4 regions of the Rhodococcus sp. OK302 genome follow, and region 2 is predicted to be linked to each of the others. Evidence: riboswitches for the same ligand, from Rfam matches in the RefSeq annotation. Region 2 holds a riboswitch; each other region holds the start of a gene.
The links. A riboswitch is a leader RNA that binds a small molecule or an ion and turns the genes downstream of it on or off. The one in region 2 is predicted to bind S-adenosylmethionine.
Positions count from the first base shown of each region.

Region 1: it holds a riboswitch for S-adenosylmethionine, as region 2 does, so the genes downstream of both, BDB13_RS10445 (amino acid ABC transporter permease) here and BDB13_RS13030 (bifunctional o-acetylhomoserine/o-acetylserine sulfhydrylase) in region 2, are expected to answer to the same signal.
Region 3: it holds a riboswitch for S-adenosylmethionine, as region 2 does, so the genes downstream of both, BDB13_RS02500 (hypothetical protein) here and BDB13_RS13030 (bifunctional o-acetylhomoserine/o-acetylserine sulfhydrylase) in region 2, are expected to answer to the same signal.
Region 4: it holds a riboswitch for S-adenosylmethionine, as region 2 does, so the genes downstream of both, BDB13_RS06700 (aminotransferase class V-fold PLP-dependent enzyme) here and BDB13_RS13030 (bifunctional o-acetylhomoserine/o-acetylserine sulfhydrylase) in region 2, are expected to answer to the same signal.

Region 1 is NZ_NPJZ01000001.1:2,239,220-2,241,383, reverse strand. Features, by position in the region: gene BDB13_RS10450 (amino acid ABC transporter ATP-binding protein) at 1-282, opposite strand, end outside; gene BDB13_RS10445 (amino acid ABC transporter permease) at 279-1,253, opposite strand; SAM riboswitch class I at 1,426-1,520, opposite strand; gene BDB13_RS10440 (sulfite exporter TauE/SafE family protein) at 1,722-2,164, shown strand, end outside.
Region 2 is NZ_NPJZ01000001.1:2,846,427-2,848,590, reverse strand. Features, by position in the region: gene BDB13_RS13035 (NADP-dependent isocitrate dehydrogenase) at 1-464, opposite strand, end outside; SAM riboswitch class IV at 770-913, shown strand; gene BDB13_RS13030 (bifunctional o-acetylhomoserine/o-acetylserine sulfhydrylase) at 1,054-2,164, shown strand, end outside.
Region 3 is NZ_NPJZ01000001.1:557,393-559,556, reverse strand. Features, by position in the region: gene BDB13_RS02500 (hypothetical protein) at 1-795, opposite strand, end outside; SAM riboswitch class IV at 832-944, opposite strand; gene BDB13_RS02495 (DUF3293 domain-containing protein) at 1,330-2,164, opposite strand, start outside.
Region 4 is NZ_NPJZ01000001.1:1,479,629-1,481,792, reverse strand. Features, by position in the region: gene BDB13_RS06700 (aminotransferase class V-fold PLP-dependent enzyme) at 1-1,019, opposite strand, end outside; SAM riboswitch class IV at 1,073-1,187, opposite strand; gene BDB13_RS06695 (VOC family protein) at 1,333-1,686, opposite strand; gene BDB13_RS06690 (hypothetical protein) at 1,774-2,160, shown strand.

The DNA.
Region 1 (2,164 bases), 610 kb from region 2:
CAGAATCTCGCGGTCGCGGAGTTCGTGGAGCCGATTTCCCTTGCGCCGGTATCCGATCAGTTCTCCGTCGATGCGCACGGTGCCACGATCGACCTTCTCGAGATGATTGAGAGTGCGCAGCAGTGTGGACTTGCCGGAACCGGACGGCCCGAGGATGACCGTCACCTCGCCCTTGCGGACCAGGAGGTCAACTCCGGCAAGCACTTCCAAGGCGCCGAATGACTTATGGATCCCACGCGCTTCAACGGCATACGCCGCATTGTCGATCAGTTCTGCAGTCATCGCGTAGCACCTCTCGGAATGTCGAGACGCGCATCGCGAATCTCTTCGAACTTGTTGCGCACCTTCTGCAAAGGGGTCAACGGGAGAGCACGTGCCGACCCACGGGCGTAGTGCCTCTCGACGTAGTACTGGCCGATGGACAGCAGTGTGGTGAGAATGATGTACCAGATGGTTGCGACCATCAGCAGTGGAACCACTCGGCCGTTGCGCCCGAAGATGACCTGCACCTGATAGAACAGCTCGGCGATCGCCATGGTCGAGACGATGGACGTGCCCTTGAAAAGTCCGATCACTTCATTGGCAGCGTTGGGAAGTATCGCCCGCATCGCCTGCGGCAGAATGATTTTGAAGAACTGTCGACTGCGAGGTATACCGAGAGAATGGGCCGCTTCGATCTGTCCGTGATCTACCGAGATGATGCCGGATCGGATGATCTCCGCCGAGTACGCAGCCTGGTGTAGTGCCAAACCTATTACTGCTGCAGTGAATCCACCGATTACACCACTGACCTGGAACGTGAAGAACTCCGGGCCGAACGGTATTCCGAGAGAAAGCGTCTGGTAGAGGTACGTGATGTTGAACCAGAAGAGCAACTGCACGATCAGCGGAATCGAGCGGAACGCCCAGATGTAGGTCCAGGCGATCACCTGCAGTACAGGATTCTTCGACAGTCGGCCGAGCGCCAGGAAGACACCGAGGCCGAACCCGAGGAACGTTCCCCACAACGTCAGCTTGATCGTCATCCACAGCGCAGCCAGCACCGATTTCGCGGTGAAGTACTGGGCGAATGTCGGCCAGTCCCAGCCCGGATTGACAACAAGTCCGTGAATGAACTGGGCAAGAAGAACGAGCACGATCGCGCTGATCACCCACCGAAACGGATGCCAGGTTCGAGCGACTACAAGCTCCGAATCCGGGAGTTTCTGTTCGGCTACCGACTCGTCGGGACGGACATCAGTGGGTGCGCTCACTGCGCGCTACCTGGCGGTATGGACATCACAAATAGGCCTTTCGGGAAGGGGGAACGCAACTGCGCGGGGGCGGAAGGTGATCGAGAGTCAGAGACAGTGGCACGAAGCCGTGCGGCACAGGTCGATATGACGCCGACTGTGTGGCGCGTGCGAAGTGGAACCCATGTGATGCCTTCCATCGGTCCTGGCGGTAGCACCCGCTCCCGAAGGTTCGGTGGGTTGCTGCGACGTCGACGAGCCAGGTCTCTCGGTCGCTCTGGATGGTGAGCAAAGACTAGACGCAGAATTCGCCGTCGTCAAATGTTGTATTTCCCTGCGTTGCAAGGGAAATGCAATCGGCCGGGGGTTGAATTCGCACTGATTTCAACACTGTCCGAAGATCAAAACACGGTGTTGACTGGAAGAGCCGAAACTGCGGTACCGAGCCACCGAGCGGTCCCCGATCAGCCCTGCCGTACCGTCTGCAACGTGAGTGGACTCGACGCATTTATCATCCTGCTGGCCGGCGTAGGTGCGGGCGCAATCAACGCCGTCGTGGGAAGCGGAACCCTGATTACCTTCCCGACGCTCGTTGCATTCGGCATGCCTCCGGTAACCGCGACGATGTCCAATGCCGTCGGACTGGTTGCCGGCGGGGTGTCGGGAACCTGGGGATATCGACGCGAACTGTCGGGGCAATGGGATCGACTGCGCTGGCAGATTCCGGCGTCATTTGCGGGCGCTGTTCTGGGATCCTGGCTGCTACTGCATCTCCCCGAGAAACTGTTCGAAACAATCGTTCCGATTTTGCTGATCCTCGCTCTGGCACTGGTTGTTCTGCAGCCACGTATCCAGGCCTGGGCGAAGAAGCGCTCCACTGCCGAAATGGAACTCTCGCCCACACGGCTGATGCTTCTGACCGGCGGAACGTT
Region 2 (2,164 bases):
GTGATCATCACCTTGCCGGGGCCGGGGACCTTGAAGTCTGTGGCGCGGTACTGGTCACCGAAAGCGTGACGGCCGATGATGATCGGCTTGGTCCAGCCCGGGACGAGTCGCGGAACGTTCGAGATGATGATCGGTGCGCGGAAGATCGTGCCGCCGAGAATGTTGCGGATCGTTCCGTTCGGGGAACGCCACATCTTCTTGAGGCCGAATTCTTCGACACGAGCCTCGTCCGGCGTGATGGTGGCGCACTTGACGCCCACGCCGTGCTTCTGGATCGCGTGCGCGGCGTCGATGGTGACCTGGTCATCCGTCTCGTCGCGGTATTCGATCCCGAGGTCGTAGTACTCGAGGTTCACATCGAGGTACGGATGGATCAACTTGTCTTTGATGAACTGCCAGATGATGCGTGTCATCTCGTCGCCGTCGAGTTCGACGACGGTGCCCTCAACCTTAATTTTGGACATGGGTGTTTCGCGTCCTCCTAGGAAGTTTCCCTGGTTACACGGTTGCGGTCACACTTTGTGAGTGGGTCCGCGATCGGTTCGATTATCAAATCTAATCGGTGTGGACTGATCCCGGGAGATGAGTCCCAAACAAGACAAGCGTACTGCTAGCCAGGAAAGTCGCAACCGGCAGCCCCTTCCCTTTGTCTCTACTGACCGGTAACTTTTACCTGCTAGTGGGCTACATCGCTTCGAACCACCACACGTAACGGCACGCACTTCGACCCGCGTCGTGCGCCGCCTTCACTCCCGGTAGAATTCGACTCGGTCATGAGTACCAGCGTCAAGCCCCGGCTCGCTGGACGGCAACCCTCCAACCGCGGTGGGGTGCCCCGGGTGATGACCAGGTCTCCTGAGGTGGGTCTGCGCACGTGCGCATCCACTGCATTTTCAGGCGACAAGCGCGGGTCCGACAGGGACGGACCCCAGACCGGGCCGAGCCCTACGGAGGTTTTTCAGTATGTGTCGCACTTGTAGATAGGCCCCAGCACGGGGCGGCGATCATTCGCCCCCGTCCGACATCTATCCGTCTGACCACTGGAGTACAAAAATGACCGACAACACCGCTGACTGGTCCTTCGAAACCAAACAGGTCCACGCCGGCCAAACCGCAGACACCGCCACCAACGCGCGCGCACTGCCCATCTACCAAACCACCAGCTACGTCTTCGACAACACCGACCACGCAGCAGCCCTCTTCGGCCTCACCGAACCCGGCAACATCTACACCCGCATCATGAACCCCACCCAAGACGCCGTCGAACAACGCATCGCCGCCCTCGAAGGCGGAGTCGCCGCACTCCTCCTCTCCTCCGGCCAAGCCGCCGAAACCCTCGCCATCCTCAACGTCGCCGAAGCCGGCGACCACATCGTCGCCTCCCCCTACCTCTACGGCGGCACCTACAACCTCCTGCACTACACCCTGCGCAAACTCGGCATCGAAACCACCTTCGTCGAAAACCCCGACAACCTCGACCACTGGGCCGACGCCATCCGCCCCAACACCAAAGCATTCTTCGGCGAAACCATCGCCAACCCCAAAAACCACATCCTCGACATCCCCGGCATCAGCGCCGTAGCCCACAACCACGGCCTCCCCCTGATCGTCGACAACACCGTCGCCACCCCCTATCTGCTGCGGCCCTTCGAACACGGCGCCGACATCGTCGTCCACTCCGCCACCAAATACCTCGGCGGACACGGCACCGCCATCGCCGGCGTCATCGTCGACGGCGGCACCTTCGACTGGACCCAAGGCCGACACACCAACTTCACCACCCCCGACCCCAGCTACCACGGCGTCACATTCGCCGACCTCGGCGCACCCGCCTACGCCCTCAAAGCCCGCGTCCAACTACTCCGCGACCTCGGCACCGCCGTCGCCCCGTTCAACGCGTTCCTCATCGCCCAAGGCATCGAAACCCTGTCCCTGCGCATCGAACGCCACGTCGCCAACGCCCAACAAGTCGCCGGCTTCCTCGAAAACCACCCCACCGTCGCGTCCGTCTCCTACGCCGGACTGCCCTCCTCACCGTGGTACGAACGCGGAAAGACCTTGGCCCCCAAGGGCACCGGCGCCATCGTCACCTTCGAGCTGCCCGGCGGCGTCGACGCCGGCAAGAAGTTCGTCAACGCCCTCACCCTGCACAGTCACGTCGCCA
Region 3 (2,164 bases), 2.3 Mb from region 2:
GACAAATGCGATGGGCAGGCCATGCTGACGGCACCAGTCGAAGACGATGCGCTCACGTTGCGCGAGCACTTCTTCAGTGATCCCTTCCAATCCGCCGATGTCGCATCCCTGATAGGGATCCATTCCCGCGTTGTACAAGCACAGATCAAAGCTGCCAATCCGATCAGCTTGTGCCACGGCTTGTTTGACGGTAGTCAGATACTCGTCGGCTTGGTCGACATCCCACAGTGCCGAGTTTGAATGACCTTCATAGTGATCGAACGAGTCCACCGAAACGTCCTCGTGCCAGATTCGAGGGTCACGGTCGATGAGTTGCGCGGTACCGCCGCCGCAATGGGCATCGAGATCAAGAATCAGGACCGACTTGACGACGCCCTCGTCGAGGAGAGTTTTTGCTGCAATCACCAGGCCGTTGAATGTGCAGAATCCGTCTCCGCGATCAGCTTTGGCGTGGTGCAACCCAGAGGACAGCGAGCCAGAGATGCCATCGGCGAGTGCGCTGCGTGCTGCAGCGAGCACGCCGCCGTTGGAGGCAAGCACCATCGGCCATAGGGCCGGATCCCAGTCGAACCCTTGAGATTCGGCCAGATACGACGGCTCGCCGGTCTGTACGGCCTCGATGTAGTCGGCATCGTGGACGAGTGCGAGATCGTGTGAAGTCAGTGACGGAGGGGCGAGGAGTTCGACGCCGTCGATCGGCCTGCTGGTCAGTGAATTCGCGACCCAGGCCGCCTTGCGGGTGGTGTCGAATCCGTAGGCGGCGCCGACGTATTCGGGACTGTAGTAGATCTTCACGCGGCGATTCTCCTGCGGTTAGGCCCGCCGCGGACGGGGGCGTTCTTGCCGCCACCGGGTGGTGGGGCCGCTTCGTCATCCGAACCACCCCGGAAACGCCTTGGGGTTGGTGTGCGGCAAGTCGGAGCTTGGCACCGCATCTCGTGAAGCTACTCAAGTGTATGACAAACCGCCGACATGTTTTGGCGTTTTCGCGAAATTCGTTTATGAGCAAGGTGATTGGAGTCGTCAGATGCTCGAGGGCTAGAGATCAAACCGGAAAGAGCGCAAGACATGAACAGTGGAGAAAACATCGTCTACGTGTACAAGGGTGCAAACGGGGGATGTAAATGGGTCAACAGCGTCCCAACATCCGGAGTCAACATTGTCGGTGACCCTTGTACTTCCGGTGACACAGCCTCGCAAAAACTGGGCACGCCACTGATACGTCGACAAGTTGACCTTGCGCTGTTGGTGGGATTGGAGTTGCTCCGGAGATTCAGGAGCCGCGGGGGGATTGTTGTTCTGTCCGTGGCCGAGCGCTGAATCGAGCGGTTACCGGGTGAGAGCGTAGCGACGAATCGTGGTGCGGCTGCTTGTGCAGGCCTGGAGAGTCAAATAGTGCCTGGTCAGGGTAAACAGTGCGACCTGTCCGAAATCGGCTCCGATCTGCATGGCCCCGATGTCGGAGAGTCCTGAGACGACGATGCTCGGCTCGCTGTACTCGAGGTCGGCACTGCCGCCGGTAGCATCCCAGATGGTGTATCCGCGTGCGTGCAGGTGTTCCCGTAGTTGCTGGTATCGGGCGATGGCAGTCGAACTTTCGGGATCCTCGCCGGGGTGGCACGCGGCCAAGATGTGTAGCGGTTCGTCCGGAAGGATGTCGCTACCGATGATTTTGTGTCCGGGATCGCCGTCCGTGACCGGGTCGGTCGGGGTGATACGTATGGTGCCGGTGGGGAGGTGAAGGTCGATAGCGGCCTGCGAATAGTCATTCCAGAGTTGGTCGTCGGCAGCGAGGACGGACAGTGATCGTGGACTTCTGTTGATAGTGAACGAGTCGACTGCAGTGATCACTCCGTCGGAGTCGACGACCGTGCCGACTGGGGTGATGATGTCGACGCCATGGTCGTACAGCAGCGCAGTCATGTCCACCGTGGGCGCTTCGGGTAGCAGGAGAGCTGTGTGTTGGTGCGGGACGTGCCGGGCGTAGTCAAGGATCTGTCCGAGTGCGGTGCGCAGGGTTTCACGCCGGACATCGACTTTGGCTTCGATCAAGGTCTCGGCGGTGTCGTCGAACACATCGATCGACAGAACTGTGGGCATTTCGGTTCGGTCATCGATCGTGATGCTGCGTGAGCTGACGACGCAACCCCTGGATTCGCGATAC
Region 4 (2,164 bases), 1.4 Mb from region 2:
CCGTCGACCGTGAAGGTGACGATTCCGACGGCGTCGGGAGCGTCGGCCCACAGGCGGAGCAAGTTGACGCCCGCGATTGCAGCCAAACCATCGGTGAGCTGCGCGGTCAGAGCCTTCTCGTGTTCGGCGATGACATCGAAGTCGAGTGCGGTCAACGCGTCGCACGCAGCTGCAATAGCACCGGCACCAAGAACGTTGGGCGAACCGGCCTCGTGGCGGGCGGGAGCGCAGGCCCACTCGGTGGACTCCAACGTCACCTCACGGACAGCGCCGCCACCGGCGAGGTAAGGCTTTGCCTCATCGAGCCAGTCGCGACGGCCGACCAGGACGCCGGCACCGAACGGTGCATACAGCTTGTGGCCGGAGAAGGCGATGTAGTCGACGCCGCATTCCTGCAGATCGATACGACGGTGGGGTGCCAACTGGGCTGCGTCGACGAGGATGCGCGCGCCGCAGCGGTGGGCGATGTCAGCCAGGCGTGCGATCGGCAGGATCTCGCCGGTCACGTTGGATGCGCCCGTGATTGCCAGCAGTGCAGCAGGCTTGGTGCACAGTTCCGCAATGAGACGCTCGATGGTCTCTTCGACGGTATCGGCAGCGGTAACAACGCGAGCATCGTTCCAGGGCAACAGATTTGCGTGATGCTCGATGTCGAGAACAACGGTGCTGCCGGGAACGGACTGAGCCAGGAGGTTCAGCGAATCAGTGGTGTTGCGAGTGAAGACCACAACCTGGTCGTCGGCGCAGTTCACGAAGCGAGCAACCGATTCGCGTGCGTTCTCGTACGTCAGTGTGGAGATCCGCGATGCGTATCCGGCGCCGCGGTGGACGCTGGCGTAAGTGGGGAGCAATTCTGCGATACGGTCCGTGACCTGGGCCAATGCCGGCGCGCTGGCTGCGTAGTCGAAGTTTGCGTACGAACACTCGCCGCCCTGCACGAGGGGAACCTGCAGGTCAGAACCCGAAACCTTGGCAATGGGGGCGGTGGCACAGATCTCGGCACTCAAAACAGCAGTCATCGAAGACAATCCTCACGTTCAAGGACTCATTTTTCGGGTGATGTTCCCGGAAGAGCCCGCGCTTGCCGCATCCGTTTTCGGATACAGCCGGGTCGTCACCCGGAGCACCCCACCGCGGAGGAGGGTTGCCGACCAGCAAGCCGGGGCTGAACACTGGTACTCGTGACCTGGCAACGAGAATGGCAGGAACTTCCAACCTTGTCAACCTTTCGCATTGACGCATCCGGATCCCCCGCACGACAATGCGCCTACCGGCCAGGTTCGAAGCGGCCGAATATCGTTGCCACTCTTACTTTTCCGATCAGAGGTGGCCTCAGTCTCGATGGCTCACGATGTTGATGACGTTGCCGTCCGGTGCTCGAACGAAGAACCGTCGAACGCCCCACTCTTCGGTAGTTATCGGGTGCACGATCTCGAAGCCGAGTTTGCGAGCTTCTTCGTACGCACCGTCGAGGTCATCCGTGTGGACTGAGATAACCGAGTCTTCGGTTGCGGTTGCATCGCGCGTTACAAGCTGGACGTGTTCCCCGTTGCTTGGAGACGTGTACCGAGCCACCCACCCCAGATTGAACTCCTCGGTACTCAAACCGAGATAGTCGGTATAGAAACCTTGTGCAGCCTCGATGTCATCCACTCTGAGATTGGCGGTTATGCGTGTCGCTCTCATGCAATTCTCCTGTCTACGGCGAATGCGTTTGATCATCGTCCGTGCGTTCCGAGGTGTCGAGCATCTTTCACGTGCGACGATCGAATAATGGCGGAGCGATGGTACGAGAGCAGACGCGCCGAACGGTGGATGCACACCGTCACATTGGCCGCCTTGCTAGTTCTGGGCCCGTCCACCATTGATGCCGTGATCTCGGAACACACCGTGTGGAATTGGGTGCGCCTCTCTGCTTGGGTATTCGCGACTGTCGGATTCGCGATCAGGACGGTCCAGTCTTGGAAGAACATGCCCAACCCGCGAAACAGTCGGCTGACGTCAACCGTCGACCCGTCGGAAATTCCGATCGAAGACGTACGCAAAGCCATCGCCTCAACCGACTCACGCATCCCGGCAGTCAAGGCACTGCGCGAGCAATACAACGGCCTCGGGTTGAAAGATGCCGCAGAACTGATTGATGCGGAACTCGGCAAATAGGCCT